3 regions of the Steroidobacter cummioxidans genome follow, and region 3 is predicted to be linked to each of the others. Evidence: riboswitches for the same ligand, from Rfam matches in the RefSeq annotation. Region 3 holds a riboswitch; each other region holds the start of a gene.
What was found. A riboswitch is a leader RNA that binds a small molecule or an ion and turns the genes downstream of it on or off. The one in region 3 is predicted to bind cyclic di-GMP.

Region 1 (10,342 bases), on a different contig from region 3:
TCGTTACGAGGAATTGTTTGCTCTGGTGCGCGAAGAGCTGCGCCGCTCCGGCTTCGAGGAAGTGATCGCCGCGGGCGTCGTGCTCACTGGCGGCAGCGCGAAGATGGAAGGCGCCGTCGAGCTCGCCGAGGAAGTGTTTCACATGCCGGTGCGCCTGGGCGTGCCGCAGCACATCACCGGGCTGGTGGATGTGGTGAGCAATCCGATTCATTCGACCGGCGTCGGCCTGCTGCTGTACGGCCGGGAGAATTATCTGCGCGGGCGTCGCGAGTTGCCGCTGGGCGGCAACGTGCGCGGCACCTTCGATCGCATGAAAGCTTGGTTTCAAGGAAATTTCTGATGACCGAGACGATGCGCCAGGGACCTGGCCACAACAAGGGGATGAGTGGGGAAGGTGGAGCGTGCGGCGGGCCTCTGAACCGGCCGTACGTTGAGTCGCAATTTGCTTTGTCTCGCTGACATTGAGGGGACTAACGATGTTTGTACTTGCTGATACAGAAAACCAAGGCGCCGTCATCAAAGTGATTGGCGTAGGCGGCGGCGGCGGAAACGCGGTCGCTCACATGATCCAGGCCGGTATCGAAGGCGTGGATTTCATTTGCATCAACACCGACGCGCAGGCGTTGAAGCACTCCAAGGTGAAAGTCGGTCTGCAGATCGGCTGCAACATCACCAAGGGCCTGGGTGCAGGCGCCGATCCGGAAGTGGGCCGTCAGGCCGCCATGGAAGATCGTGACCGCATCATCGAAATGATCGAAGGCTCGGACATGCTGTTCATCACCGCCGGCATGGGCGGTGGCACCGGCACGGGCGCGGCTCCGGTCGTGGCGCAGGTCGCGAAGGAACTGGGCATTCTCACCGTCGCGGTCGTGACCCGGCCGTTCGAGATGGAAGGCCGGAAGCGTCACGGCTCCGCGGAGCGTGGCCTCGCCGAGTTGAGCAAACATGTCGACTCGCTGATCACCATCCCGAACCAGAAACTGCTGACCGTACTGGGCGGCGATGTGACTTTGCTCGACGCGTTCAAGTCGGCCAATCAGGTGTTGCAGGGCGCGGTGCAGGGCATCGCCGAACTGATCACCCGTCCCGGCATGATCAACGTCGACTTCGCCGACGTGCGTACCGTGATGGCCGAAACCGGCATGGCCATGATGGGCACGGGCATCGCTCGCGGTGAGAATCGTGCGCGTGAAGCTGCCGAAGCCGCTGTTTCCAGCCCGCTGCTGGAAGATGTGAATCTTCAGGGCGCGCATGGCCTGCTGATCAATGTCACCGCCGGCATGGACCTGCGTACCAGCGAGTTCAGCATCGTCGGCGATACGGTGAAGCAGTACGCCTCCGAGGACGCCAACGTGGTCGTCGGCTGCGTGATCGATCCGGAAATGAGCGAGCAGATTCGCGTGACCGTCGTGGCCACGGGCATCGGTCGTCCGGGGACGCAGATGCAGGCGCCGCAGCAGGATACGCGTCGCATGACCGCCATCCCCGGCGGCCGTCGTGGCAGCGTGCCCACGCTCGACGATCTGCACGTTCCGACCTATATCCGTAACCAGCGCGATCCGCACGCAGGTGCCGCTCGTCGCGCGGTCGGCGACGGTCTGACCGCTGAAGATACGTCGATGCTGGATATTCCGGCGTTTTTGCGTCGGCAGGCGGATTGAGGCGGAACGGCCCGATGAAGCACGACTGCTGACCCGAAGGCTGTGCGGCCCAAGGAGCACGGCCGGGGAAAAATCCCGCGGGAGATCTGCGGCGGGCGGTACCAACTCTCTCTATGAGTTACATGGGGAACATGCATGGTGCCGCTGGAACTTCGTTGCAGGTTGGCAAGTCGATTCATTCGTGAGCGGTGAAAGTCCTTTTTCAATGTCAGCAAAAGTAACGGCAAGTCAGAGGCTTGCCGTTCACTTGCCGGCAGTGTTAGGGTCTGCGCCGCTTGGAACCCCTCATGCTGCGACAACGAACCCTCAAGAACACCATCCGCGCGACCGGCGTCGGCCTCCACTCCGGTAAAAAAGTGCTGATGGTGCTGCGTCCGGCGCCGGTAGACACCGGCGTTGTGTTCCGTCGCACCGATCTGAATGAGCCGGTGGACGTGCGCGCGTATGCCGAAAACGTCGGCGATACCACGCTCGGCACGTCCCTGTTCAATGGCGAGGCCAGGGTCTCGACAGTCGAACATCTGTTGTCGGCATTTGCCGGTCTCGGCCTGGACAATGCCTATGTGGACCTGTCCGCCGAAGAGGTCCCCATCATGGACGGCAGCGCCGGTCCGTTCGTGTTCCTGCTGCAGTCGGCGGGCATCGAAGAGCAGCCCGCGCCGAAACGTTTCGTCCGCATCCTCGCGCCGCTGGAAGTGCGCGATGGTGACAAGTGGGCGCGCTTCGAGCCGTACAACGGCTTCAAGGTGAACATGGAAATCGAGTTCAACCACCCGGTGTTCAAGAAGCGCTCGCAGACCGCGTCGATGGACTTCTCCACGACCTCCTATTTGAAAGAGATCAGCCGCGCGCGCACCTTCGGCTTCATGCGCGACCTGGAATACATGCGCTCGAAGAATCTGGCGCTGGGCGGCACCATGGACAACGCCATCGTGCTGGACGAGTACCGCGTGCTGAACGAAGACGGCCTGCGCTACGAGGACGAGTTCGTCAAACACAAGATCCTCGACGCCATCGGCGATCTGTACCTGCTCGGCAAGAGCCTGATCGGCGAATTCAGCGGCCACAAATCCGGCCACGCGCTCAACAATCAGCTGGTCCGCAAGCTGATCAACACGCCGAACGCGTGGCAGCCGGTGACTTTCGATAACCCGAAAGACTCGCCGATCTCTTATGTACCTGCGGCCGCGATGGTCAGCGCTTAAGAAGTGAGCTGCTGCTTGATCGGACCGCGGGTGCCGCTGTTATTAAGCAGCATACGCATGCCACAGCCGGTTCAGTTCTCGCTGTGGCTGGCCAGTCAGCCGGTCAGCGCGAAAATCTGCCGTTAACGCTCAGTCGAGTCGCGCAGCTTCCTGCCGACGCGAACTTTTACTTTTGTGACCTGCCTCTCACCTTCGCTGGCAGGCGACGCATTTAACACTTCCAACAGCTGCGCCTGGGCATAACGAATCTGCGGGCACCAGGCCGCCGAATCCGCCAGCACCACGAGCGTGTCGCCGCGGCAACTTGCTGACACCACATGATCTTTTTCCGGACCTGTGAGCGCGGCGCGGATCCGCTCGGTCAGCTCGACGTGTGCTGCCACGCGCTGCTCGAGTTGCGCGAATAACGGGCCAACGGTCTCGCCCAGCGGTTTGAAACGATCAGTCATACGCTGAAAGCGTCAATATGCGCGCCAGGCGCTTGATCTTTGGACACTACGTTATGCATATTCCGGGCACTGTTAAGGGCAAACCCGTCGAAAGGCGGGGACGCAAAGCCACCGGTCTACGGCTGCAGGTACGCACATCGCGGGCCGCGCCACGATAGCGGGGTTGCCAGGATGTACAACTCGAACATTCGGTTCTACGTCCACCGCAGTTCTGCTCGGGCCATCAAACCGGCTCGTCACGTCGCGAACCTTGTCGCTGGAAGCGGGCAAGTTCAAGGCGGGTGTGAACGTTTTATCGTGCCGTCAGTGGAAACTGGCCGTTTAGGGCGCGAAAGAGAGAAGGTAGTGATCAAATGAACGTCATCGTGTTCTCCAGGCGCTTCGGCAAGGCTCGCCAGTTCGAGCTTGGCCGCCCCTTGGCGATGACGGTGACGATAGCGACTGTGACGATAGTGCTGGCCGGCGTGCTGTTCGCCGGCATCCAGCTCGGTCGCGGCGGTTTCATTCTCAACCCGGCCGCGCAGGTTACGGAGTGGGGCGCGAAACTGGAGCAGCAGCGGCTCGAAGTGGCCAATGCCCGGCGCGATCTGCAAGAACGGCTCGATGCGCTGACCAGCCGCGTCGGCCAGATGAATGCGCACGTGATCCGCCTCGATGCCCTGGGCCGCCGGCTCACCGAGATGGCCAATCTCGACAAGGGCGAATTCAATTTCGATAGCGAGCCCGCCGTCGGCGGTCCCGAAGGCCTGGTGGAAGGTGCCACCGTCGCCGCCCCCGAGCTGACCGCCATGCTCGATGACCTGACCAACCAGATCCGCGACCGCGAGCGCCAGCTGAGCGTGCTGGAAAGCATGATTTCCACGCGCAACCTGAGCCGCCAGGTGGTGCCGGACGGCCGGCCGGTGTTGCAGGGCTGGATTTCCTCGCACTTCGGCTATCGCGCCGATCCATTCACTGGTCGTAACGCCTATCACCGCGGCATCGACTTCGCGGGCCCGGCTGGCTCGCAGGTGGTGGCGGTCGCCTCGGGCGTGGTGACTTATTCCAAGGAGCGCTTCGGCTACGGCCGGACAGTGGAGATCAATCACGGCAACGGCTACGTCACCCGCTACGCGCACAATTCCAAGGCGCTGGTGCAGGTCGGCGACACCGTGCAGAAAGGCCAGGCCATCGCGCTGATCGGCTCGACTGGCCGCTCCACCGGCCCGCACCTGCATTTCGAGGTGCTCAAGCAGGGCCGCGCCGTGGATCCGATGACATTCGTGCGTCGGTAAAAAAGCGCTTCTTCAGCTTGTTTTCGCGGTAAGCCGCCCCAAGCCATGCGGCGCCCCGGCCATTCCAGCATGCAGCTGGCGAGACCGTAATTAGAGTCGCCGGGCGCGCGTGTACAATAATGGGCTTTTCCCAACAGGCTTTTGTGGGCCCTGACGGCCCCATCCCCGGAGTTTCAGCGTGGCGAATTGGCTGACCCAGCTGTTCGGCAGTCGCAATCAGCGGCTTCTGAGCGGTTATTCCCGGATCGTCGACAAGACCAATGCCCTGGAAGAATCCTTCCGGGCGCTGTCCGACGAGCAGTTGCAGGCCAAGACGGCGGAGTTCCGTCAGTTGCTGGCCCAGGGCAAGACCCTGGACGACATTGCGCCCCAGGCCTTTGCCGCGACCCGAGAGGCTGCCCGCCGAGTGCTGGGCATGCGGCATTTCGACGTTCAGCTCATCGGCGGCACCGTGCTGCATCAGGGCAAGATCGCCGAAATGCGCACCGGTGAAGGTAAGACGCTGATGGCGACGCTGGGTGCCTACCTGAATGCGTTGCCCGCCAAGGGCGTGCACGTGGTCACGGTCAACGAATACCTGGCCTCGCGTGACGCGGAGTGGATGGGCCGGGTCTATCGCTTCCTCGGCCTGACCGTCGGTGTGATCAAGAGCGGCCAGAGCCCGGAGGAGAAGCGCGCCGCTTACAACTCCGACATCACCTACGGCACCAACAACGAATTCGGCTTCGACTACCTGCGCGACAACCTCGCGTTCCGGCTCGAGGACCGCGTGCAGCGCGGGCTCGCGTACGCCATCGTCGACGAAGTGGACTCGATCCTGATCGACGAAGCCCGCACGCCGCTGATCATTTCCGGACCCGCTGAGGAGAGCACCGAGCTCTACCTGCGGATCAACGAGCTGGCGCCGAAGCTGCAGCGTCAGGAAAGCGAGGAAGGCGAGGGCGACTACTGGGCCGACGAGAAGTCTCGCCAGGTGCATCTGTCCGACACCGGCCATGAGCACGCCGAACAGCTGATTGCCGAAGCCGGTCTGTTGCAGGCGGGCGAGAGCCTGTACGACGCGGCCAACATCCGCATCATGCATCACTTGAATGCGGCGCTCCGGGCTCACTCGCTGTACCACCGCGATGTGGAGTACATCGTGCGCAACGGCGAAGTGGTCATCGTCGACGAGTTCACCGGCCGCACCATGCCGGGCCGTCGCTGGTCGGACGGTCTGCATCAGGCCATCGAAGCGAAAGAGCGCGTGCGGGTTCGCGAAGAGAACCAGACGGTCGCCTCGATCACATTCCAGAATTACTTCCGCATGTATTCGAAGCTGGCCGGCATGACCGGTACGGCCGATACCGAAGCGTTCGAATTCCAGTCGATCTATGGGCTGGAAGTGGTGGTGATTCCGACCAACAAGCCGATGATCCGCAAAGATCATCCCGACTTCGTGTATCTGACGCAGAACGACAAGTTCGCAGCCATCATCGAGGACATTCGCGACTGCGTGTCGCGCGGCCAGCCGGCGCTGGTGGGCACCACGTCCATCGAAACTTCCGAGCTGCTGTCGAAGCTGCTCGAAAAAGAACAGATTCCGCACCAGGTGCTGAACGCCAAGCAGCACGAGCGCGAGGCGCTGATCGTCGCACAGGCCGGCCGTCCCGGCGCAGTGACCATCGCTACCAACATGGCCGGCCGCGGTACCGACATCGTGCTCGGCGGCAACCTGGAAGTCGAATTGCAGGGCATGGGCGAAGTCGATGATGCGACCAAGGCCCGCGTGCGCGAGGAGTGGAAACAGCGTCATGAGGCAGTGCTCGCCGCCGGCGGCCTGCACATCGTCGGCACCGAGCGTCACGAATCCCGTCGTATCGACAACCAGCTGCGCGGCCGTTCCGGTCGTCAGGGTGACTCGGGCTCGAGCCGTTTCTATCTTTCGCTCGAAGACAACTTGATGCGCATCTTCGGCGATCCCGAGCGCGTCAAACGCTGGCTGCAGACCGCCGGCATGAAGGAAGGCGAAGTGATCGAGAGCCGCATGCTCTCGAAACAGATCGAGCGCGCCCAGCGCAAGGTCGAAGCCCACAACTTCGATGCTCGTAAGAACCTGCTCGAGTACGACGACGTCGCCAACGATCAGCGTAAGGTCATCTACAACCAGCGCACCGATCTCATGGCCGCCGAGGAAGTGGGCGATGCCATCGCCGGCATTCGTCAGGAGGTGGTCAATGCGTTGATCGATCGGCACGTGTCGCCCGGCAGCCTGGAAGAGCAGTGGGACATCGAGGGCCTGAAACAGGCCGTCGAGAAGGACTTCGCCGTCGAAATCGATCCCAAGGCCTGGCTGGAACAAGACCAGAACCTGGTCGAAGAGGGCGTGCGCAAGCGCATCCACGAGATCATCGACAAGACGTACGAGGCCAAGGTGGAGCTGTACGGCGCCCCCGTCGTGCGTCACATCGAGAAGGCCATCATGCTGCAGCAGTTGGACTCGCACTGGCGCGAGCACCTCGCTGCGATGGACTATCTCCGCCAGGGCATTCACCTGCGCAGCTACGCACAGAAGAACCCCAAGCAGGAATACAAGCGCGAAGCCTTCGAGCTGTTCACCGCCATGCTCGATCGCATCAAGCACGACACTGTGTCGATGCTCTCTCGCATGCAACTGCGCACGCAGGCCGATGTCGAGCGTGAAGAGCGTGAAGAGCAGGAGCGCCAGGCTCGCCTCGCGCGCGCCATGCAGTTCCAGCACGCCGCTCCGGAACAAATCACCGCGCCGACAGCTCCTGCGCAAGAACCCCAGCCGATGGCCGCCGAAACGGGCGAGCCCGTCGCGCAGTTCGTGCGTGAGACGAAAAAGGTCGGCCGCAACGAGCTGTGCCCGTGCGGCTCAGGGAAGAAGTTCAAGCATTGTCACGGAGCGCTGGCGGGACAGGGTTAGCCCAGTCACCGCTTGAGCTTCGATCGATCAAGGCGCGCCGCGTTGAAAAACGCGGCGCGTTTGTTTGCGCTCGGTTAAAGGACTTCGAGTGACTACGGCCCAGACCGTCGATCAGATCTTACGTGTCGATCATGCGGGTGAGTGCGGGGCGATCCGGATCTATCGGAGCCAGATCGCTATCGCGCGGGTGCTGCATCCAGGGTGTGTCCCGGCGTTGGAGCACATGCTCGGGCACGAGCTCACTCATTTCAAAACTTTCGATCGTTTATTGAAGGCGCGAAACGTCCGGCCGTGCCATGCCCTGCCGCTGTGGATGGCCGGCGGATGGATGCTCGGCACCGTCACGGCGCTGTTCGGCGAACGGGCTATCTGGGTCTGTACCGCGGCGATCGAGAACACCGTCAACGATCATCTTGAACATCAGGTCGCGGTGCTGGGTGTGCAGGATCCAGAAGCGCTGGCGGCCGTCGAATCCATTCGCCGCGACGAGAAGGAACACGAAGAGCATGCTGTCGCACACGGCGGGGAAAGCAGGGGCCTGTATCGCGTGCTGCGCTGGATAGTGAAGGGCGCAACGTCGTTTGCGATCTGGTTGTCGACGAAGCTTTGAGGTCTGATTAGGCCAAGAACAATTAGGAGGCGATGTGATTCCACATCAGATCTTGATCGTAGGGATTCGATTGCTGGTCATCTTCTGGTTTTTTAGTTTGCTTGGCCAGGTCGGAGTCCTGCTGACCACCTATCAGGACGTGGCTGTTTCTTCGAAGCCATTTCTAATTTCCATGGTGATGCAGTTGGTCGCGGTCGTTGTCTTGTGGCTGTTTCCCGCGACGCTCGCGTCGAAGTTGCTGCGGGGTGGCAGTGTGCCGGTGCAGCCGAGCGCGGTGACACTCGATGAGTGGCGCGATCTGGTTTTCGTCGGAGTCGGACTCTTCGTTGTGACGCGCGCCATTCCCGATGTGATCTACTGGGCGATTCTGGCGACGGCACCCGAATCCTCGTTCCCCGATTTCTCGTTCGAGCAAACAGTAAATGCGTTGGTCTCATTGCTCGAGCTCGGGATCGGACTGGTTCTGACGTTCGGTGCCGCGGGAGTCGCTGCGCTCATTCAGAAGGGCCGGCGCGCCGGGGTTGCCTCGAGAAATCCAGCCGGAGGCTAGCGCCACGCTCGCGTATTGACCCGAGGGCCATGACGATGGATAGGAACGATCTGTCCTTCCTGCCGAGTGCCGAGGCGCTTGCCTCTCTCTATACGGCGTGGGATTGGCTCTTGCCGGATGAGTTCGAGCCAGTCATGGCAAGTACGCTAGGCGATGTGTTCTTTCAGCAGGGCGGGCCTGAGATCTACTGGCTGAACACTGGGACGGCGGAGATAACGCTCGTCGCAGGATCGCGTGAGGAATTCCTGGAGCTCCTCCAGGCCGAGCAGGCCGACGAGTGGTTCATGCCCCATCTGATAGAGGCGCTCAAAAGCGCGGGCAAGAGTTTGCGGCCCGACGAGTGCTATACCTATGTCTTCCTGCCGATCTTCAAGGAAGGAAAATATGAGGTCGGCAATCTCAACCCCGTGCCGGCGGTCGAGCACTTTCGAGTTACGGGCGATCTCCATCGGCAGCTGCGCGATATTCCAGATGGAACCACTGTCAGGATCAAAACGGTCGAATGACCTCAACTGACTTGAGTCATGGAGTCGTTGCTCGCATGTCCGACACAGCAAATCCTGAAGACATCGTTGGTCTGTATCAGCGCCACGCCGACGCGTGGGACCGAGACCGCCGCCCGGAGTTGGTGATCGAGCGAGCGTGGATGGATCGGTTCACAGCGCTGCTACAGCCGGGTGCGTCGATTCTCGATATCGGCTGCGGCTCCGGTCAGCCCATCGCGAAGTATCTGATCGAGCGTGGCTACAACGTGACAGGAGTGGACTCATCGCCGCCGCTCATCGAAAAGTGCCGCGCGCGCTTTCCCCGTAACGAATGGATCGTCGCCGACATGCGCACGCTGGCGCTGCATCGAACCTTCGATGCGCTCATCGCCTGGGACAGCTTCTTTCACCTGTCGCACGAGCACCAGCGAGCAATGTTTCCTATCTTCAAGCAGTACGCCAACCCCGGTGCGCCGCTGCTGTTCACGTCGGGAACCGGCCATGGCGTCGCGATGGGCTCGTATCAGGACGAGCCTCTGTACCATGCGAGCTTGTCGCCTGCGGAGTATCGAGAGTTGCTGGCCGTGCACGGCTTCCGTGCCGTTGCACACGCAACCGAAGACCCTGACTGCGGGCGCCACACGGTGTGGCTCGCAGAATGCCTATCGCTGGGATAGTGAATATAGATTGGACCCAGTCTAGCTGGATCTCTAGCCTCCCACCGCCTCGCTGCGGGTGCGAGGCGCTTATTGAGAAAATCAATTGGAGATCCAATGCCGAAGAAAAGCCCCTCGCTGATGGCCGCCTGTGTGGTGGGCATCATGGCGATCGCGCCGAGCCTGGCAGGCGCGCAGACCCCTGCTCCCAACAACGATTACTGGTGGCCCAACCGGCTCAACCTGACGTCCCTGCGCCAGAGCGAGAGCTCGGCCAATCCCCTGGGCGCCGGGTTCGACTATGCCAGCGCGTTCGCCAAGCTCGACCTCGACGCGGTCAAGAAGGACCTTTCCACCGCGATGCGCACGTCGCAGGACTGGTGGCCCGCGGATTATGGCCACTATGGGCCGTTCTTCATTCGCATGTCGTGGCATAGCTCGGGCACGTATCGCGCGGTCGATGGACGCGGTGGTGCAGATGGCGGCATGCAGCGGTTTGCGCCGCTGAACAGTTGGCCTGACA
Region 2 (10,342 bases), on a different contig from region 3:
CTCGTGCACGACACGCTATCAATCCGTGTCGTGGGCGCGAGCTGGCATCGGAACACAGTGCTTTGCTGGGAGCTGCTCATGCGCGTTTCTTCGTCTTTCGCCGCGATCGCGGCGTTGGCTTCGTTTGCGGGTCTCGCATCCGCCCAGACTGTCAATCGGCCACCGACCATCAGCGGCACGCCGCCGGCGGTCATCAAGGCCAACACCTCGTACAACTTTCTGCCGAGCGCAGCCGATCCGGAAGGCCGCCCGCTGAAGTTCACGCTCGTGAACAAGCCGGGCTGGATGGTGCTGGCACCGAACAGCGGCCGGCTCATGGGTTACCCGAAGTCGCCCGGCGTCTATAACAATATCATCCTGCGCGTCACCGACGGCGTGAACACGGTATCGCTGCCGGCCTTCTCGGTGACGGTGAACACCACCGGCACGATTGCCAATCGCGCGCCGACGATCAGCGGCACGCCGGCGACGACCGCGACGGTCGGTACTGCCTATAGTTTCCAGCCCTCTGCCAACGATCCCGACGGCAACACGCTCGGCTACACCATCACCAATCGTCCGAGCTGGGCGACCTTCAACACTTCGACCGGTCGTCTCAGCGGCACACCGACCGCAACCGGTACCTTCAGCAACATCCAGATTCGTGTGAGCGATGGCACGGCAACGACTTCGCTGCCGGCGTTCTCGATCAACGTCACGAACAGCACGAATCGCGCGCCGGTCATCAGCGGCACGCCGGCTCGCTCGGTCAACGCGGGCAGCGCCTATAGCTTCCGTCCGACCGCGAGCGATCCGGATGGCAACACGCTGACCTACTCGATCGCGAATCGTCCGAGCTGGGCCACGTTCAACACCAGCACCGGTCAGCTGTCCGGCACGCCGAGCGCCTCGCAGGTCGGCACGTACAACAACATCACGATCAGCGTGAGCGACGGTCGTGCGACCACTTCGTTGGCGGCCTTCTCGATCAGCGTGGTCGATGTGTCGAATGGCGGCGCGACGCTGAGCTGGACTCCGCCGACCACCAACACCGACGGCAGCTCGCTGGGCAACCTGGCCGGTTACCGCATTTCGTACGGCACCAGCGCCAGTGCGATGACGCAGACGATCCAGGTGGCGAACGCGGGCATCACGCGCTACACCATCAGCAATCTCTCGCCGGGCACCTACTACTTCTCGGTGCGTGCTTACACCAGCAACGGCTCGGAGAGCGCGAACTCGAACGTCTCGTCGAAGGTCGTGCGGTAACAAGCACTGCTGGCTCGATAGTGCAGCGGCGGCTGGAGCGATCCAGCCGCCGCTTTGTTTTTCGGCATTGTTAAATGTTTGCGCGCATGCACAGCAGCAGTGCGCGCAGCACGTTGCACTCGCGTCTGAATTCTGGCGCGGTTATGTGAATTAGCGGTGACATTTCCACCGCCGCGCTGTCGGTCACTACCGACAATTGCAAAAACAAAATCCCTACGATTAACTCCGCTCCGACCACGAAGTTTTGTTCAATCGATTTCGTCGAATCGCACCGGCTCTACTGGACGCGGCCTTCACGGCGGCGAGAGTGGGTGAGGGACGCGAACCGAACGAACAACGCTTCACCAGGGCATAACCGTCGAAAGACGGCGACGCAAAGCCTCCGGTCCTACAGCGATGCTGGGGATAGCGGGGTTGCCGGCCAGCTCTTCAGCGTCACCGAGCTTGCCGTCATCCTTCCTATTCTTTTGCTGCTGTTCGACCAGGCCTTGCGGCCCTGGGGTCGACTGACCACAGTTAAGTCGAAAGGGACCTCGGTCGCTTTCGACCAGATAATAAAGTCTGGGAGCAGCAGAAAGTGATATCGGCAAACCCGTCGAAAGGCGGGGACGCAAAGCCTCCGGTCTACTGGAACACTGCGTGTGATGCGCAGCGCTCCTACGACAGCGGGGTTGCCACCGACGCCACCGTCGCGACGTTCGCAAGGCCCCTTGCGAGCGCGTGCACGCGCGATCGTGTGAAGAACAACGACAACAAGCTGCCGATAGCGCACGCCCCCGTGCGCGCCAATCTTTCTTTGCGCTTCGAGCGCCGCGCATGCGTTGCGGCGACTGCCTTTTTTCCGGAACACAGCAGCGCGATTCAGCGCCGGTCCTCGGACCGTCGTTGTCGTGCGCGAAGCCAAGGTACGAGCAATGATTCCAACTATTTTCGGGAAAACCTTCCTGCAGCGGGCCCTGCTGGCGTTGATTGCCGCGTCATTGGGAGCATGCGGCGACTCTAGTGACGATGGCGCTGTAACGGGACCAGTCAGCGAGCAGTCGCCGCCGGCAGGCGGTACTGCCGACGATCCGGCGCTGCCGGTGCCGGCGAATCAGCCGCCCGAAGTGGATGGCATTCCTGCGGCCACCGCGACTGCGGGGCAGCCGTATCGGTTCGAGCCCAGCGCGATCGATGCGGACGACGACTTCCTCGAGTTCTTCATCACCAATCAGCCGGCGTGGGCCAGCTTCGACTCCGAAACCGGCATCCTGAGCGGCACGCCGCAAGACGCCCACGTGGGCGACTCCCAGGAAATCACGATCAGTGTCACCGATGGCCGCGACACGCGCTCCATCGGTCCCTTCACGATCAAGGTGAATGGCCGGACGCAGCCGCCACCGCCGCCCAATAATCCGCCGACCATTTCCGGCACGCCGGCGACGTCGGTGATCGTGGATCAGCGCTATCTGTTCCAACCCACGTATTCCGATCCTGAGAACGATCGTCTGCGCTTCACGGTGTCCAATCGTCCGTCGTGGGCGACCTTCAGCACCCAGAGTGGCGTGTTGAGCGGTACGCCGGGCGCAGCGAACGTCGGTACGTATTCGAACATCCGCATCAGCGTCAACGACGGCACGAGCACCGTCACGCTGCCGGCGTTCTCCATCCAGGTGCGCGGCCTCGACAATCGCGCGCCTACCATCAGCGGCACGCCGACCACTAGCGTGCAGGCGATGCAGACGTACACCTTTACCCCGCAAGCCAGCGATGCGGATGGCGACACGCTGGTCTATCGCATCAGCAATCAGCCGCGCTGGGCGACGTTCAGCGCTGCGACCGGCGTTTTGACCGGCACACCGTCGACGACCGACATCGGCACTTACTCGAACCTGATCGTCAGCGTGAGCGATGGCCGCGTTTCGACGTCGCTGCCTGCGTTCTCGATCGTGGTCTCGGCCGCGCCCAATCGCGCGCCGACGATTTCCGGCTCGCCATCGACGAGCGCGAGCGTCGGGGCGGCGTATTCGTTCACGCCGACCGCCAGCGATCCGGATGGCAACACCATCAGCTTCTCCATTCAGAACGCACCGAGCTGGGCGCAGTTCAGCACGGCGACGGGCCGCTTGAACGGCACGCCCACTGCGGCCGGCACGTTCTCGAACATTCGCATCAGCGTGACCGATGGCAACCTGACTGCGACGTTGCCCGCGTTCTCCATCAACGTCACCGGCGCGAGCAATCGTGCTCCGACGATCAGTGGCACGCCGGCGACGACCGTGTCCTCGGGTGCCGCCTATAACTTCCAGCCGACGGGCAACGACCCCGATGGCAACACGCTGACCTACAGCATCGCGAACCGCCCATCGTGGGCGTCGTTCAACACGTCGACGGGACGTTTGTCCGGCACGCCGACGGCCTCGAACGCGGGCACTTACTCGAACATCGTGATCTCGGTGAGTGACGGAACACTCAGCGCCTCGCTGCCGTCGTTTGCGATCACTGTGGTGCAAGCGTCGACCGGCAGCGCGACGTTGTCGTGGACACCGCCGACCCAGAACACCGACGGCTCGTCGCTGACCAACCTGGCCGGCTATCGGATCGTGTATGGACGCACCGCGACCAGCCTCGATCAGACTGTCCAGGTCGCAAATGCCGGCACGGCGAGTTACACGATCACCGGGCTCACGTCGGGCACGTGGTACTTCCGCGTGAAGGCGTACAACAGCGGTGGCGGTGAAAGCGACGTCTCCAACTCGGGCTCGAAGACCATCCCGTAAGCGACCGTACCGAGCACGCAGAATCCTTCCAAGGCCCGCTTCGCGCGGGCCTTTTTCTTGTCGTCGGCCCGATCTGACGAGTCTGTCAGGATGATCGATGGGTCGAATTAATGATGTATTCTCGGCCGGATCTGCAATCCCAAAGCGGCGCGCGCCGCGATAACGGAGTGGTCACCATGAGACCCCGTCGATACGGCGTCTGTCTGTCTCTCGCTTTCGCCCTGCTGCCCACCATGCCAGCAATTGCTGCGACACCTGCCGCGGTTCGTGTAGATTTTTCCGAGCACACGCTGAAGAACGGCCTGCGGGTGCAGTTGGTCGAAGATCACACTACGCCCGTGATCGCCGTGAATGTCGCGTACGACGTGGGTTCCCGCAACGAGCGTCCCGGGCTCACCGGCTTCGCCCACCTGTTCGAGCACATGATGTTCAAGGGGTCGAAGAACGTCGGCGACGGCGAGCACTTCTATCAAGTGCTGACCAACGGCGGCTCCATGAACGGCACCACCAGCTCCGACATCACGCTGTACTTCGAGGCGCTGCCGGCGAATCAGCTGGAAATGGCGCTGTTTCTCGAGTCCGATCGGATGCGCTCGCTGGACATCACCCAGGCCAAGCTCGACAACCAGCGCCAGGCGGTGCAGGAAGAGCGCCGCATGCGGATCGACAACCAGCCTTATGGCCGCTCGTACGAGCGCTTCGATGAAGTGTTCTACGACAAGTTCGGCTACCAGCATTCCACCATCGGCTCGATGGAAGATCTCAACGCAGCCAGCGTGCACGACGTGGCGGAGTTCTTCCGCATCTACTACGCGCCCAATAACGCGGTGCTGACTGTCGTCGGTGACTTCAAGCGCGAGCAGACGCTGGCCATGATCCGGAAGTACTTCGAGGACATTCCTCGTCAGCCCGCGCCCCCGGCGGTCGATCTGGTCGAGGCTCCGCAGACCGCCGAACGGCGCGAGACGCTGACCGACGCTCTGGCGCGCGCGCCGCAGATTCTCATCGGCTACAAGATCGGCGTCGGCAACGATGCGGATCAGGCCGCGTTGCAGGTGCTGTCATCGGTCCTGCAGGGCGGCGACAGCTCGCGGCTGTATCAAAGCATCAGCAAGGAGAAAGAGCTGGTCAGCAGCATCGGCGGCTACGTCGAAGAGCGCATCGGCACCGGCGGTTTCTATGTCATCGCCACCGTGCGGCCGGATCAGAAGCCGGAAGTGGTCGAAGCCTCGATCTATGAAGAGATCGCACGCATCACCGAAGAGCCCATCGCCGATTGGGAGCTGCAGAAGGCACGCAATGCGACTCGCCTCGGTTATCTGCAGGGTATCCGCAGCGCGCAGAACCGCGCCAACATTCTGGGCCGCTACACCATCCTGTACAAGGATCCGCACCTGATCAACACGCGTCTGCAGAAGATCGATGCGGTGACGCGCGCCGACGTGCAGCGAGTCGCCAAGAAATATCTGATTCCGACCGGCCGCACCGTGTTGACGACGTTGCCTGCGCCGATCGCCGCGCCGGCTCCCGCGCCAGCTACCCCTGGCCCGTAAGCGAGCACGCCATGAACAAAGTCATTCATAAGAACTCCGTGCTCGCGCTGCTCTCATCGCTGGTGATCATGCAAGCATCCGCACAGGCGCCTGCGCCTACGCCGCCCGCGCCTGCCGGCGCGTCGACCAAAGGCGTCGAGTTGAAGGGCAAAGTGCCGGTCAATCCGCAGACGCTGCGGGTACAGTTGCCGAAGCCGCAGGAAGCCGTGTTGTCGAACGGCCTGCGTGTGTCGCTACTGGAAGATCACAAGCTGCCGACGTTCTCGATGCAGCTGTACTTCAATGGCGGTGGCCTGGCCGATCCGGCGGACAAACGCGGTGTCGCGATGGTGACGGCGAGTCTGCTGCGCGAAGGAACCAAGCAACGATCGAGTCGCGACATCGCCGAGCAACTCGCGACACTCGGAGCCAGCTTGTCCTCGAGCTCCGGGCCGTCCTCGGGCGAGAGCGTCGTCTCCGTGACCGGCCTGAGCGACAACATCGATGCAACCCTGGCGATTGCGGCCGATGTGATGCGCAATCCCACGTTCCCGGCGTCGGAGCTGGATAAGTTTCGGGCGCGCTTTCTGGCTCAGCTGCAGATCCAGCGAGGCAATCCTGGCTTTCAGGCCCAGGAGCAATTCATGCGCGTCATCTATGGCGAGCATCCCGGCGCGCTGGTGGTGCCGAGTGAAGCAGTTATCAAAGGACTGACCAGCGCCGATCTCGCGAGCTTCCACGCCGCCCGCTATCGCCCCAACAATGCGTTCCTGATCGCGCACGGCGACATCGGCTTGAAAGATCTGGTTGCCAAACTCGAGCAGCACTTCGGCAACTGGGCCAAGGCAGATGTCACCAAAGTGTCGTTGCCGCCGCCCAAGGAGCCGCAGAAGGCGCGGGTACTGCTGGTCGATCGGCCGGGGTCGGTGCAGACCTCGCTGTGGGTCGGCTCGCTCGGCATCGAAAGAGACAGCAAGGACTACTTCGCCATGCTGGTCATGAATCACATTCTCGGTGGCGGCCCGGCGTCCCGATTGTTCATGAATCTCAGGGAGGACAAGGGCTATACGTACGGGGTCTACAGTTCATTCACCGGCACGACCTTCCCGGGCGTCGTGGTTGCGAGCACTGACGTGCGCACCGCGGTGACCGAGGGCGCGATGCAAGAGCTCGATGTGGAGCTGCAACGCATTGCCAATGAGCCTGTATCGGAACGGGAGCTGACAAATGCGCGGCGCGCGTTGATCGGCCGCTTCGCGCTATCGCTGGACTCGCCGCTGTCGCTCATGGGAAATCTCGCGACTCAGAAAATCTACAAGTTGCCGGCGGATTACTGGGACACCTACCCGCAGCGTGTGGAAGCCATCACGCCCGCCGATATCCAGCGCGTCGCGAAGAAATATTACGCCCGCGACCGGCTGCAGATCATCGCAGTCGGCGATGCCGCGCAGGTCAGCAAAATCCTGGAAAAGTACGGGACAGTCGAGTCGGCGACTCCGATGTAACACACTCAGCAAGAACAACACATGAATACGCCAACGCACGCTCCGCCATCGCCTTTTGCACGGTTGTTGTCACGCCTCGCGCCGATCCAACCCGCGGAGATCGGGGCGGTGGTGGCCGCGTTCTTCCTGTTCTTTTTCATGTGGAGCGGTTACTTCTCGGTGCGGCCGGTGCGCGAGACCATCGGCACCATCATCGGTCGCGACAAGCTGGCCGATATCTGGATCATCACCTCCATCGTGTCGGTGCTGATCATTCCGTTGTATGGCGTGGTGGTGGCGCGCTTTCGCCGCAGTCGGTTCCTGCCCTGGATGTACGGCATCGTCGCGGTCGTGCTGGTGTTCACCGGCCTGTCGTTGCACGGCAAAGAGATCAATCTGGCCGCGGGCAAGTTCTTCTACGTGTTCATCAGCGTGGTGAACCTGTTCCTGCTGTCGGTGTTCTGGAGCTTCCTGCTGGAGCTGTTCGATCGTCAGCAGACCAAGCGCCTGTTTGGCGTGATCGCCGCGGGCGGTAGCGCGGGCGCGCTGATGGGGCCGTTCATATCGGATATCGCCGTGCCGTACATTGGCAACAGCGGCGTGTTGTTCTTTGGTGCGTCGCTGTTCGTTGCTGCGATCTTCTGTCAGCGCGTGCTGCTCGGTGTGTGGTCGGAGCGCACCGATGTTTCCAATCGGGCGGAGGACCGGCCCATCGGCGGCAATCCATTTGCGGGCATCACCATCATCCTTCGTTCGCCTTACGTGCTGGGTATTGCCCTGTTCGTCGTGGGCATCTCGTGCGTGAATACCCTGCTGTATTTCGAACAGCTGCGTATGGTCGAAGAGCATTTCCCCGGCCTGGAGAATCGCACGCAGATCTTCGCGCGCTTCGACTGGATCGTGCAGGGACTGACGGTGCTGTCGCAGATCTTCCTGACCGGACGCATCGCCGAGAAGTTCGGCGTCAAGGCGCTGATCACCTTCGTGCCGGTGATCATGATTTTCGCGTTTGCGGGATTGGCCATGTCGGGCGCCTTCCAGGTGCTGATGGTGGTCGTGATCGCGCGTCGCGCGATGGAGTATGCGTTCGTGCGGCCGGGTCGAGAGATGTTGTGGAGCCCGCTGGACAAAGAAACGAAGTACAAGGCCAAGAACACCGTCGACGTGCCGGTGTATCGCGGGTCCGATGCGTTGTCCGCTCAGTTGAACAATTGGGTTGCCGGTGCCGGCTTTGGCATCGCCGCGGTGGCCTGGCTCGGAGCGGCGGTCGCGGCGCTGTGGGCGATACTGGGTTACTGGTTGGGGCGCAGCTTCGAGGATAAAGAGAAGCTGCAGGGCAACGCCTCGCAACCCGCGGCGACGCGGCTCAATCAGTCGGATGATCGGCGCGTTACCGGCTAGTTATTCAGCACGAATCTGACTTGCAACACGGCGCGCTGGGCCACCGGCGCGCCGTTTTTGCGAATGGGCTCGAAACGCCATTTGCTCACGGAGTCCAGTGCGGCCTTGTCGAATACTTGCTTGGGCGCGGAGTCGCGAACGTGCAAGTCGCGAGTGCTGCCGTCCGGCGCAATAGTGAATTCGACTTGCACCCAGCCTTCGGTACCGGCGCGCTGGGCATCTCTTGGATAAACCGGCGGGACTTCTCGAACGCGTTTCAACGAGGCGGCGAGTGCGACGTTCTTGGCGAAGTCGCGTTGTTCCTGGGCGGCCGACAGTTGTTCCTGCAGCGTGCGAACTGCCTGCATGCCGGGAATCAGAGTATTGGCGCGATCGATCAATGTCGCCGCTTCGTCAATGTTCTCGGCGGCCAGTGCGGTGCGCGCGCGATCCAGCAGAACGAATGCCAGGCGCTGCTGTTCGCTGCGCACTTCTTCAGCATCCGGATAACGCTCGCGTAATGACATTACGTTGTCGAACGCGTTGTTTCCAGCGGGCGCGATGAGCGCGCCGCGTTCGCGAAGACTGGTAACAGCAGCGACCTGCTCGGCCAGCGACGGCCCTTGAGCTTCGGCGAGTGCGGTCTCCGCATCGTTCTCGTCTGCGACTTTTTCCGCCGCGGCTTCCTGCTCAGCAAGTTCGCGAGCTATCGCTTCCGCTAACTCGCGCTCAGCGGCAGCCGCTGCGAGGCGCTCGGCTTCAGAATTCCCGGCGGACACAACAGTTGTATCGCGAATGGCGGGGGAATCATCTGATCCAGCCGACGTGGGGGCTGCCGTGCTCGTACCGGTGGGCGGCCGAGGATTGTTCGCAACGCTCGCCGGCGCCTTTGGCGTCGTACGAGACAGAGCCAACAACTGCGTACGCAGAGCATCCAGACGTGGATGATTCGGAGCGGCTCGTTGCAGCGCTGTCCACGTGGTCACGACGCGAGGCGCATTTCGATCGTTCAATGCTTGGATGACACGTTGTTCGAGCGTGTCGACGACTTTCTGTACGCCCGCCTTGGCATCGGCGTTGTTCGCGTCGAGCGTCAACACGTCTCGATAGTACTGCAGGGCATTGTCGCCGCGCGGATCGATGAGACGACCGCTCAGATAAGCGATCTGCGCGCTGCCCAGCTTGGATTTCACTTGATCTTCGATCGGCGTGTCGCCGACGTGCGTGGTCTGCAATGTCGCGGGCAAGCCCTGGTCGCGTGAATGCCACCAGAGGCCGAATGCCACTACCGCCGCGAGCACGCCGCTTCCGGCCGCGATCGCTTTGCCGAGATACGGACGTTTGCGAGCAATGATGCGCACCGTCTGCAAAGCAATGGGCTGCACATCACGCAGCTCGTTATAGCGACGGGTCGCCGCGTTGAGGAACTGGAATGCACGACCCGGCGAGATGGGCTTGTGCAGGAAACGATAGATTCGACCGGTGCTGAGCAACGACGCGATCGCGCCTTCCTGTTCACGCCGGCCGGTGGCCATGAAGATCAGGTCGGGGAATTGTGCCTGCAGCCGTCCCAGCAGCGTGGTCACATCGCCACGCAGCGAGCCCAGATCGACAATGAGCACGTCGCAGCGGCCGCCGACCAGATGGTCGACGGCGGCATCGGCGGAAGGAACATCCCACAGAGCGTGCTCGGACCCTGCAGAGGACTGCAGGGCCGCGAGCAAGCCAGCATCGGAAGTCAGTACGACGACATCAATGACCTGACCCGGCCGCGCCGCCGTGGTGCGGACCGTATTGAGAAAGTCATCGGGCCGCGTACTGGGCACTTCATCCTCGCAGGTCCGGCGAAAGTCACGCCTTTCGCCGGCCGTTATCGACAGGGCCTACTCGAGACAAACGACCAGTTGCGCCGAATGACTGCGCCAGTTGATCGGAATGA
Region 3 (10,342 bases):
CGCCGCACCTTCGCAACTCTCCGGTGGCGAGATGCAACGTGTCGCCGTCGCGCGCGCGTTGGCGCATCGTCCGGCGCTGGTGCTGGCCGATGAGCCCACCGGCAATCTCGATGCGGAATCTGCGGCTGAAGTGCTCGAGCTGCTGGCCACGCAACTCAAGCGCGACAATGCCGCCGGCATTCTGGTGACCCATTCGGAGCTGGCCGCCACCACTACCGATCGCATCCTGCAACTCTCCCGGCAAGGATTGGCGCCGCGCGCTGCCGCTTCCTCACGTCCAACGTGATTGCGCCGCTGCTCATCGAGGCCGCGATCACCGGGCCGATGCGGCGCTCGCCTGGACGCACCTTGCTCGCTGTTCTCGCCATCGCGCTGGGCGTGGCGCTCGGGCTGGCCATCTATCTGATCAATCGTTCCGCCGCCGATGAGATTTCCCTGGCGGCGCGCAGCTTGTATGGGCTCGCCGATCTCGTCGTCGAAGGCGGCGCGGATGGGTTCGATGAAAACTTATATCCGCGCATAGCGCGCGTTCCTGGAGTCGCGGTTGCCAGTCCCGTCGTCGAGGTCGAGGCGAAAATCGTCGGCCGTCGTGGTCCGCTAACGTTGCTGGGGATGGACGGCTTCAAGTCGAAGCTGCTGCAGCCCGCGTTCGCTGCCGCGGTGGTTGGCGGCGGCGCCGAGGAAGAGCGGTCGGGCGGCGCTTCGGAGGATGCGGAGCCTGAGAATCAGTTCAACGATCGTTCGCTCTTGCTGAGCGCCAGTGCAGCTCGCGAGTTGCAGCTGAGCCCGGGCGATTTCGTCGAATTCCAAGTAGGTGTGAAGCGCGAGCGTTTGCGTGTGTCGGGTGTGCTGCCGCCGGCGGCGCTGCAGGACTTTGCGGGGGTGGTCGATATCGCAACCGCTCAATGGGTGTTCGAACGTCTCGGCAAAGTGTCGCGGATCAATCTGCGGCTCGCGACGGGTTCGAGTCCGGAGCAGGTGAAAGCAGCACTTGCGGACATGTTGCCATCGACAGTGCGAGTCACGACGCCGGGTCAAGCAACTGACGACGCTCTTCGGCTCTCGCGTGCGTATCGTTCCAATCTAACGGCGCTTGCGTTGGTGGCGTTGTTCACCGGCGGGTTCTTTGTGTATTCCACGCAGTCGTTGGCTGCGCTTCGTCGGCGTCGCGAGTTCGCGGTCATGCATGCGATTGGCGTGACTCGCACCGAGCAGCTGATCCTGATGCTTTCTGGCAGCGTGATCGTCGGTGTCCTTGGTGCAGTACTTGGCATCGTGCTCGGTGTGATGATCGCGAGAATCGGATTGAGCGCGCTCGGGGCGGACCTGGGCGCGGGCTACTTTCGCGGCCTCGCGCCGGGGTTGAATGTTCACATCGTTGAAGTTGCCGTGTTCTCGTTGCTTGGCATTGGCGTGGCCGTTGCCGGTGCGCTACGACCGGCACTCGATGCGGCTCGCGTTCCGACGGCCAGCGCGCTGAAGGCGGGTGATATCGCCAGCGGCGAAGTGCGTCCGCATGGCTGGATGGTGCTGACGCTCGGAGTGCTTGCGGCGATCGCCGTGAGTCTGCCGCCGATCGCGGGATTGCCGTTACCCGGCTTCGTTGCTATCGCGCTGTTCCTCATTGGTTGCGTGGTCGCGATGCCTTCCGTCGTCCGCTTCGTGTTGCGCCACGCGCCGCGCTGGCGTCGCATTCCCTATGAGATTGCCATCGCGCAGATCGCCGGCACTGCGCGCTATGCGACGCTGAGTGTGTCTTCCATCATCGTCAGCTTCAGCTTGATGGCATCGATGGCCATCATGGTCACATCGTTCCGAGATTCGCTCGATCAATGGACGCAGAAAGTCCTGCCGGCGGATTTGTACGTGCGCGTAGGATACGTTGGGCAGTCGTCGTATCTGGATGAGTCGCTGGCCCGGTCGATGGCGCAGGTGCCGGGTGTCGAGCATGTTGAGTACAACCGCCTGGCTCGCGTGCAGCTATCGGCCGATCGCCCGGCCTTGGCCCTGATCGCGCGATCTCTGAATCGAGATCATCCCGATAAAACGTTGTGGATGATGAGCACCGCGACCAATGACATTCCGGCAGGCGCGGTGCCGGTGTGGATCAGCGAGGCGGCGTCCGATCTGTTCGCGATCGAGGCGGGCGATGAGATCAGGTTCGAGCTCGCGGGCAAGCAGGTTGTCGCCTCCGTGCGAGGGGTGTGGCGCGACTATGAGCATCAAAACGGTGCCATCGTCATGGGGCGCGATGAGTACGTGGCTCTAACCGGCGACCACGCAGTCAACACCGTCTGGTTCTGGCTCGACAATGGCGCTGACATCGGCAAGGTTGGCAACGCCATTCGCGATCTGCTGCCGCCAGGCATTGACTACGACATGCGGACACCGGGCGAATTGCGCAAGATGTCGCTCGCGGCGTTCGATCGGACGTTTGCGATTACCTACTTGTTGGAACTGGTGGCGGTGACGATCGGTTTGTTCGGCATCGCCGCGGGCATTAGCGCGCAAGTACTGGCTCGACGCAGCGAGTTTGGCGCGCTCAGACACCTCGGCTTTACGCGCGGGCAGGTTGCGACGATGCTGGCGATCGAGGGTTCGGTGCTGGGTGCGCTTGGCGTGATCGTCGGATTGATTGCGGGCACGGTCATCAGCTTGATCCTGATCTATGTGGTGAACCGGCAATCGTTTCACTGGAGCATGGATTTGAGCGCGCCTGTTGGCTTGCTCGCCGGATTGAGCGCGGCTTTGATCGCTGCCGCTGCGTTGATCGCGGTGGTGAGTGGCAGACAGGCGATGGGCGGCGAAGTCGTGCGCGCGGTCAAGGAGGATTGGTGATGCGACTGTCGCGTGGGCTGTGTTTGCTCGCTGTGGCGACGCTTGTGGTGTTTGGTGCGCGTGCCGATGCGGTCTATCCCGCCGTCGTTCCTGGTTATCAAATCCAGTTTCCCCGCGACGAGGGCAGTCATCCTCAGTTCAAGACGGAGTGGTGGTATGTCACCGGCTGGCTCGAAGGCACAGCGAATCAGCCGATCGGTTTTCAGCTGACCTTCTTTCGCTCGCGCACCGGCATCGACGACGACAATCCTTCGCGCTTCGCTCTGCGCCAGGCGTTGTTCGCTCACCTGGCGATCAGCGATCCAAAGCGCGGCGTCTTGTTACATCACGAGAAGTCGGCGCGCCCGGGTTTCGGTCTGGCCGAAGCGGCCGAAGGAGCGCTCGATGTTCATATCGACGATTGGCAGCTGCGCAGGGAAGGTGACGGTTACATTGCCATCGCCAGGGCCGATGACCTGCAGCTCGACTTGCAGCTGCAGCCCCAGGCATCGCCGTTGCTTCAGGGCGATCATGGCTTCAGTCAAAAAGGCCCGAACCCAAGCTCTGCCAGTTACTACTACAGCCTGCCTCAGCTCGCCGTCACGGGCCGCGTCACCATCGACGGCAAAGAACAAGCCGTGCGCGGCGTTGCCTGGTTCGATCACGAGTGGTCCGGCGCGATCGTCGATGAGCGCGCACAGGGTTGGGATTGGGTCGGTTTGAATCTCGACGATGGCGGCGCACTGATGATGTTTCAAATGCGCGGCGCTGAAGACAGCGAGCTGTGGGCGGCCGCCAAGTGGCGGGCTGCCGGTGCCAGCGAAGGCGTTTCATACAAACCAGAAGCCGTGGAGTGGCAGCCAGTGCGTTACTGGCGCTCCTCACGCACGGGAGTTCGCTATCCGGTCGAGTGGCAGGTGACCGTCGGCGATCGAGTCATCACCTTGAAGCCGCTCATGGACGATCAGGAGAACGACGCCAGTGGCAGCACCGGCACCATCTATTGGGAAGGTGCCGTGCGTGCATTCGAAGGAGACAAGCCCATCGGCCGCGGTTATCTGGAGCTGACGGGCTACGGCAAGAAAATACGCTTGTGACCGCCGTTACTTGACCAGTTGACGGCGCGCGACGATGACGCCGTCCTCGTCCGCATACAGCCAATCGCCAGGACGAAAAGCTACGCCGCCGAAGCGAACCACGATGTCGCGCTGACCTTCGCCGCGCTTGTCGGTCTTCAGGGGATGAGTGCCGAGCGCTTTGACGCCGATGGGCATGTCGGCCATCGCGGCGGAGTCGCGGATGCAGCCGAAGACGACGATGCCTGCCCAGCCATTGTCGACGGCCTTCTGGGCGAGCATATCGCCCACCACGGCACGACGCATGGAGCCGCCGGCATCGATGACCAGCACGCGGCCGTTGCCGGCTTCAGCGGTCAGCTCGCGAACCAGCGAGTTGTCTTCGAAGCATTTGATGGTGGCGATCGGGCCGCCGAACTGGATCTGTCCGCCGAAATCGCCGAACAACGGCTCACAGATGTCCAGCTCGTCGCTGAATTGATCGCACAGGTCGGCAGTTCTGATGTCCACGGCGCAGCCTCGTCAGGAGAAGACGGGGCAGTTTGCCGCAGACCCGAGGGTCTGCGCGAGTGCTACTTCTTCTTGCCGAGCAGGCGCGACAGCAGCGAGTTGCTCTGCGGCAGCTTGCGTACGCCGCTCTCGGACAACTCGACTTCGCGCGCCTCTTCCAACAGCTCGTCGGCCAGGCTCTTCTTGAGCTGCTTGTGCTTGCCGGTGTTGCCTGCGCGAGTCGGCTCGGAGCGTTTGGTTGCGGGGCCGGCGGCTTTGGCGGCAACCCTGCTGTCCAGCGCTTTGTGAACGCCGGTGGAGTTCAGCTTGAACGCACCGGTCGCATTGGGCTTGAAGGCGCCGGTTGCGCCCGGCTTGAACGTGCCGGTGGCGGAGCTCAGCGCGCCCGTCGCGTTCGGACGGAACGCACCGGTGGCATTGGGGCGAAATGCACCAGTGGCCGACGTATCGACTTCCATGGTGATGGTCGGCACGACTGGCGCGCGACTGGCGCGGGCGTTGTTGAGCTCGACGACGTTGTTCTTCGGCTCTTCAGGTTCGGCGCGACGCGGTTGTGGCGCATCTTTGAAGCGCAGCTGCTCGGCGGCGCTGATGCGCAGCACCGACGGCGATGCGAAGAATGTTTTGAGATAGCCAGCCACCGCTTCGGCAGACACGGCTTCTTTGAAAAAGCCCAGGCGCAGCGAGTGCACGATCTTGCCGCTGCCCGCCGTGGCGACCGAATACAAGCGATACGCCTCGAAGATATCGAGGTGCGGCATGGTGTCCAGATTCACCGGCTGCTCGGACGCGGCGAGCTGAATCGCAAACCACTTTTCCTGCGCGTTGTCGTTCAGCTCTTCGCTGGTCAGCGCGCGGATCGTTTGCGTGCTGTCGAGATTCGGATGCGCATTCGAGGTATCGCGCACTGGCGCTGGCGGAACCTGCTTGGGAGCCGGCGTTGCCGCTTTATTCACCACGGGCGGTGCGACCGGTTTTGCCGGCGGCTCAGCCTTCTTGGCAACGGGTGGCGCTGCGGGCTTCGCGGCAGCGGGTTTCGGCGCAGCGGCGGGTTTGGCTGCAGCCGCTTTGTTTGTTACGGCGGGCGACGGTGAAGCAGCAGCGGGCGCGGCGGACTTGGCCGGCGGCTCGTCGTAGAGGTCGAGCTCGAAGGTATCGACATCTTCGATCTTCAGGCCTTTGCCGACGTGATACGGCTCGTTCGATCCTTTCGCCTGCTGTGCGGCAGCCGGCGTCGGTTCAGGATCGGAGAACGTAAGAGCGGGCACGCGCACGCTCCGCGCTGTATCCAGCTTCGGCGGCACAGCGACGGGCGCGGGCGGAGTGGCTGCCTTGCTTTTAGCAGCAGCGGCAGCGGCTGCGGGCACCGGCGCGGTGGTTTTGATTTTGAGCTTGCTGGTATCGAGCGCGGCAAACTTGCCACTCAACAAACCAACAGCGAGCGGTTCTTTCGACGGTGTCGGCGCAGGAGCGGCGGCGAGCGGTGTGGGAGCGGGATCGTCGTTCCAGCTCATCTCATCGAGGCCGGGGGCTTCGGTGAGCGCTTTGATCTTCGGCAACGACGCCGACGTGACTGCAGCTTTGGTTTCTTCGTCCGGCTCCCACGTCATCTCCACGACTTCGTCGCTCGGAGCTTTCGCGGCTGGCTTCGCCGGTTGAGCGGGCCTGGCAACGGCCTTAGCAGGCGCGGCTGCCGGCGGCGCGAGGACCGGAGCAGGAGCAGCCTTCGTCGGAGCGGGAGCTGCAGCGACAGGAGCAGGCGCAGCTTTCGGAGCTGGCGCTGCGGCGACGGGAGCGGGTGGCGGTGTGTTGACAACAGCAACGGCAGGACGCGGAGCAGGCGCCGGCGTCGAGGCGGGCAAGTAGCCGCGCGCGAAGCGGCGATCCTCATCGCTCAGGCTGGTTGTGAATGCGGTTGGATACTGCTGACGAACGACAGTAAGAACGCGTTCAGCATGCGCTTCGTTCGTGAAGAAGCCGAGGCGCAGACGATGCCGCGTGCGTCCATCCTCGACACGCGCGACCTGATAAAGCTTGTAATTCTCGAGACCGGGAATGTTACGACCCGTCGTCGGCACCGGTGCGATGGAGGCGCACAGATTGATGACGAACAGCTGCGTGCCGCTCCCTGCGTTTTGGGAGACGAGCGGCGGCTGTGAGCTTTCCGGCTCGACATAGACCTTGCTGGTATTGTCTTCCACGTTTCTTCCCCGACCCGTTGCGCCGCTGATCACCGCCCGCGTGCGGTGGACGCGCTTGCGGCTGAACGATTCATTTCGGCGGGGGGAGTGAGCGCGCTTATGCGCATCGCGCTCGTTCACGGCGGTTTCGCTGTTGTCTTTTGTGGCGAAACCGTTGCCGCATTATGTCGCGGCCCCGTGGCAACCCCGCTGTCTTAGGAAATGAATCCGTTAGACCGGAAGCTTTGCGTCCTCGCCTTTCGGCGAGTTTGCCCAGGAAATCTAACAATCGTCTTGGAACGATTCGATCATCGGCACGCTCAAGGCATAAGTCAAGCAAGTCCGGTCGCTTTCAGCAGACAAGGGGTTTGGCGACAAGTGAGATGCTGCGTTTGCCTTGAGGTTATGTCTCATCTGGTCCGTTGTTGGCGGTTTTGTTACACCGCCATGCGCGTCCACGCTTCTTTGCTCGCGCTCGCGGGCTCGCCCGCCATGATGCGCGGCGCGAGCTGAGAAACGATATGAACCTGCGCAGCATCGGAAAGGCCGAGCGCGCGTAGCGCACCTTCGAGGCCTTCGATCAGCTGACGACGCTCGTTCTCCGTCGGACAGCTGTCACGCGCCAGCGCAGCGAGCTCATCGCCCACGCTTTCCAATGTCTCGGCGATCGAGGGCGCGAACTCGCTCAAGTCGCCCCGCAGCCGCGCGGCAAATCGAAACGAGTTGTATGCGCACACGTACGCGCGATGTCTGAGCTTCAAGTTCTTCAACATTCCCACCGCATGGGTCTCCCGCACGAGGTCACGGGCGAAAGTGTGAAGGGCGACACGAATTGGACGGTGTGCGCTGGATCGCAAAACGCCGTCGCATTTCGGCGTTGCATTTACGCCTCATTACGGATCAAGCACGTACGCCCAAACTATTTTTCGCCGCAAAAAATTTACGCACTGGCCGTTGACAAAGAGCAACTGTCATGATGCTGGGCGCGTCGCGAAGGATGCGCCACGAGGACAGCGGGCGCGCGCGGGTGGCCGGGCTACTCAGGCGCGGCCGACATTGCGATCCGTGGGCGAGTGGAAATATTCGCTTTCTTCGGCGAATTGACGCATCAGTTTGCGCAGCTCCTCGATCCGGCCCTCGGCAGTGCTGATGGGCTGGCATTCTTCGCACTCTGGATCCGAACAGGGTTGCCGCGAGTACAACCAGTACTGCACGGCGCCCGCCAGCAGACCGTCGGCGATGTCCCAGATGTCGGCCTTGTCATCCGTGTCGGCGATCCGGTTGCCCAGGTCGACGGCCTTGCCGAAGGCTTCGCTGAAGGGGTTGTCGGGTTCCTGCATGGGGGGGTCACTCGAGCGTCTGGCGCCCGTTGCTCTCATTGAAGATGGCCCCATTGTAACGGCGTTGTGCCCCCTGACGAAGACTGTCACCGCCTTGAACCCAGGCACGCTGACTGGTCTACTGTCATAAAGCACTCGCCGATACCGTAGCCCGCTGCAAGCGGGCGAATTCATTAGAGGTTTCACATGGCCGAAGATCGTAATCAGGACCCGCAGATGGACGCCGAGGGGCTCTACCAGGAAGACAATTTCACCGACCGCAAGGTGGGTGCGATTCGTCGCCTTTCCCCGGTGCGCGCCGATGGCTCCGCCGATCCTGCCCGCCCGGTGCTGTTCATCGGCCAGGCCGAGATCATGACCAACATGGGTCCGGTGCCCATCAGCTTCGAGATCGAGGGGCAGACGCTGGCTGACGCGGTCATCGGCTTCGCGCCGGCGGCACAGGCCGCGATCGAGCGTACCGTCCAGCAGATCCAGGAAATGCGTCGCCAGCAGGCCTCGCAGCTCGTGGTTCCGCAGGGTCCGGTGCCGGGCATCACCGGCGGCCGCGGCGGCGGCAAGATCCAGATGCCTTGATGATCCATGGGGCGCGTGGCGCCCCATGATCGTGCGTGGGGCCCGTCATTCGGGCCTTACGTGGTGCGTCCCGCCGCGATTTGCGCAGAAATCGCCCATAACTGGCTGCTTTCGCGGCTGGCACGTTTTTCGCTCCATCCCGACTCCAAGCTCGAGCCATGGCATCGCTGCCCGGCTACAACAGAGGTCTGGATGTCGGCGATTCCGTACGATGAAATGCATGCCAGCGACGGCGAGGTGCGAGAGCACTACAGAACCTTCGCTTCCTGGCTCGCGCGCACCCCGAGCGAGCGCGTTGCGCACAAGCGCGCCGAGGCCGACACGTTGTTTCATCGCGTCGGCATCACCTTCACCGTCTATGGTGAGGAAGCCGGCACCGAGCGGCTGATTCCTTTCGACATCGTCCCGCGCATCATTCCGGCCAACGAGTGGAAGCATCTCGCCGCCGGCTTGAAGCAACGCGTGCGTGCGCTGAACGCGTTCACCAACGATATCTATCACTCGCAGGAGATCCTGCAGGCCGGCCGCATTCCGGCCGAGCAGGTGCTTTGCAATGGTCAGTATCGACCGGAGATGCAAGGCATCGACGTGCCCGGCTCGATCTATGCGCACATCGCGGGCGTCGATGTGGTGCGTGCCGGCGAGGGTGAGTTCTACGTTCTCGAAGACAATCTGCGGGTGCCGTCGGGCGTGTCATACATGCTCGAAGACCGGCGCATGATGATGCGACTGTTTCCCGAGTTGTTCGCGCTGCATTCGGTGGCCCCAGTCGAGCACTATCCGGATTTGTTGCTGGAGAATCTGCGCAGCGTTGCGCCGTCGGGTGTGAACGATCCGACCGTCGCGCTGCTGACGCCGGGTGCTTACAACAGCGCGTACTTCGAGCACGCCTTTCTGGCGCAGCAGATGGGCATCGAGCTGGTCGAGGGACAGGATCTGTTCGTCGACGATGAGTTCGTCTACATGCGTACCACTCGCGGTCCGCAGCGCGTGGATGTGATCTATCGACGCATCGATGACGACTTCCTGGATCCGTTGGTGTTTCGGCCGGATTCGATGTTGGGTATTCCAGGATTGTTGGCCGCCTATCGCGCGGGGCGAGTGACGATCGCCAATGCGATTGGCACAGGCGTCGCCGACGACAAATCCATTTATCCCTATGTGCCGGAGATGGTGCGCTTCTACCTCGGCGAGGAGCCGTTGCTGTCGAACGTGCCGACGTACGTTCTACGACGCAAGGAGGATTTGGCATACACGCTCGCGCATCTGTCGGAGCTGGTCGTCAAGGAGGTGCATGGCGCAGGTGGGTACGGAATGTTGATTGGGCCGGCGGCAAGCAAGGCGGAGTTGGAGGCGTTCCGGCAGCGGATCCTGCGCTCGCCGGAAAGATACATCGCCCAACCGACGCTCGCGCTGTCGGCGTGCCCGACGTTTGTCGATGCGGGTATCGCGCCGAGGCACATCGACTTGAGGCCGTTTGTGTTGTCGGGGCGTGAAGTCACATTGGTGCCGGGTGGCCTGACGAGAGTGGCGCTCAGAGAAGGGTCGCTGGTGGTGAACTCGTCGCAAGGCGGCGGGACGAAAGATACGTGGGTGCTGGAGCGCTAGCATGCTGAGCCGCACCGCCGATCACCTCTACTGGATGGCTCGCTACACCGAGCGGGCCGAGAATCTCGCTCGCATGCTCGACGTCAACTCGCGCATGTCGTTGCTGCCACAGGGCGCCGAAATCCTCGAGCAAGGCTGGATCGCGACCCTCACCATCATCGGCCTGATGGATGCGTTCCGGCAGCGGTATGACGCGGTGACCTCGTCGAATGTCATCGAGTTCATGTCATTCGAT

Region 1: it holds a riboswitch for cyclic di-GMP, as region 3 does, so the genes downstream of both, D0550_RS16825 (M23 family metallopeptidase) here and D0550_RS35255 (hypothetical protein) in region 3, are expected to answer to the same signal.
Region 2: it holds a riboswitch for cyclic di-GMP, as region 3 does, so the genes downstream of both, D0550_RS04075 (putative Ig domain-containing protein) here and D0550_RS35255 (hypothetical protein) in region 3, are expected to answer to the same signal.

What each region holds. Positions count from the first base shown of each region.
Region 1 covers NZ_LSRW01000032.1:31,460-41,801, forward strand. Annotated here, with positions in the region: gene ftsA (cell division protein FtsA) at 1-340, shown strand, start outside; gene ftsZ (cell division protein FtsZ) at 477-1,661, shown strand; gene lpxC (UDP-3-O-acyl-N-acetylglucosamine deacetylase) at 1,949-2,866, shown strand; gene D0550_RS16820 (DciA family protein) at 2,989-3,315, opposite strand; cyclic di-GMP riboswitch class I at 3,383-3,486, shown strand; gene D0550_RS16825 (M23 family metallopeptidase) at 3,669-4,589, shown strand; gene secA (preprotein translocase subunit SecA) at 4,768-7,518, shown strand; gene D0550_RS16835 (demethoxyubiquinone hydroxylase family protein) at 7,607-8,128, shown strand; gene D0550_RS16840 (hypothetical protein) at 8,163-8,678, shown strand; gene D0550_RS16845 (T6SS immunity protein Tdi1 domain-containing protein) at 8,708-9,184, shown strand; gene D0550_RS16850 (class I SAM-dependent DNA methyltransferase) at 9,220-9,840, shown strand; gene katG (catalase/peroxidase HPI) at 9,937-10,342, shown strand, end outside.
Region 2 covers NZ_LSRW01000005.1:66,177-76,518, reverse strand. Annotated here, with positions in the region: gene D0550_RS04080 (fibronectin type III domain-containing protein) at 79-1,248, shown strand; cyclic di-GMP riboswitch class I at 1,587-1,670, shown strand; cyclic di-GMP riboswitch class I at 1,824-1,927, shown strand; gene D0550_RS04075 (putative Ig domain-containing protein) at 2,163-4,007, shown strand; gene D0550_RS04070 (M16 family metallopeptidase) at 4,184-5,560, shown strand; gene D0550_RS04065 (M16 family metallopeptidase) at 5,572-7,044, shown strand; gene D0550_RS04060 (NTP/NDP exchange transporter) at 7,066-8,424, shown strand; gene D0550_RS04055 (TonB family protein) at 8,421-10,229, opposite strand; gene D0550_RS04050 (chemotaxis protein CheX) at 10,287-10,342, opposite strand, start outside.
Region 3 covers NZ_LSRW01000001.1:2,646-12,987, reverse strand. Annotated here, with positions in the region: gene D0550_RS00060 (ABC transporter ATP-binding protein) at 1-286, shown strand, start outside; gene D0550_RS00055 (FtsX-like permease family protein) at 283-2,838, shown strand; gene D0550_RS00050 (lipocalin-like domain-containing protein) at 2,838-3,914, shown strand; gene rraA (ribonuclease E activity regulator RraA) at 3,921-4,403, opposite strand; gene D0550_RS35255 (hypothetical protein) at 4,466-6,604, opposite strand; cyclic di-GMP riboswitch class I at 6,781-6,867, opposite strand; gene D0550_RS00035 (hypothetical protein) at 7,021-7,356, opposite strand; gene D0550_RS00030 (hypothetical protein) at 7,624-7,923, opposite strand; gene D0550_RS00025 (hypothetical protein) at 8,110-8,499, shown strand; gene D0550_RS00020 (circularly permuted type 2 ATP-grasp protein) at 8,692-10,107, shown strand; gene D0550_RS00015 (alpha-E domain-containing protein) at 10,109-10,342, shown strand, end outside.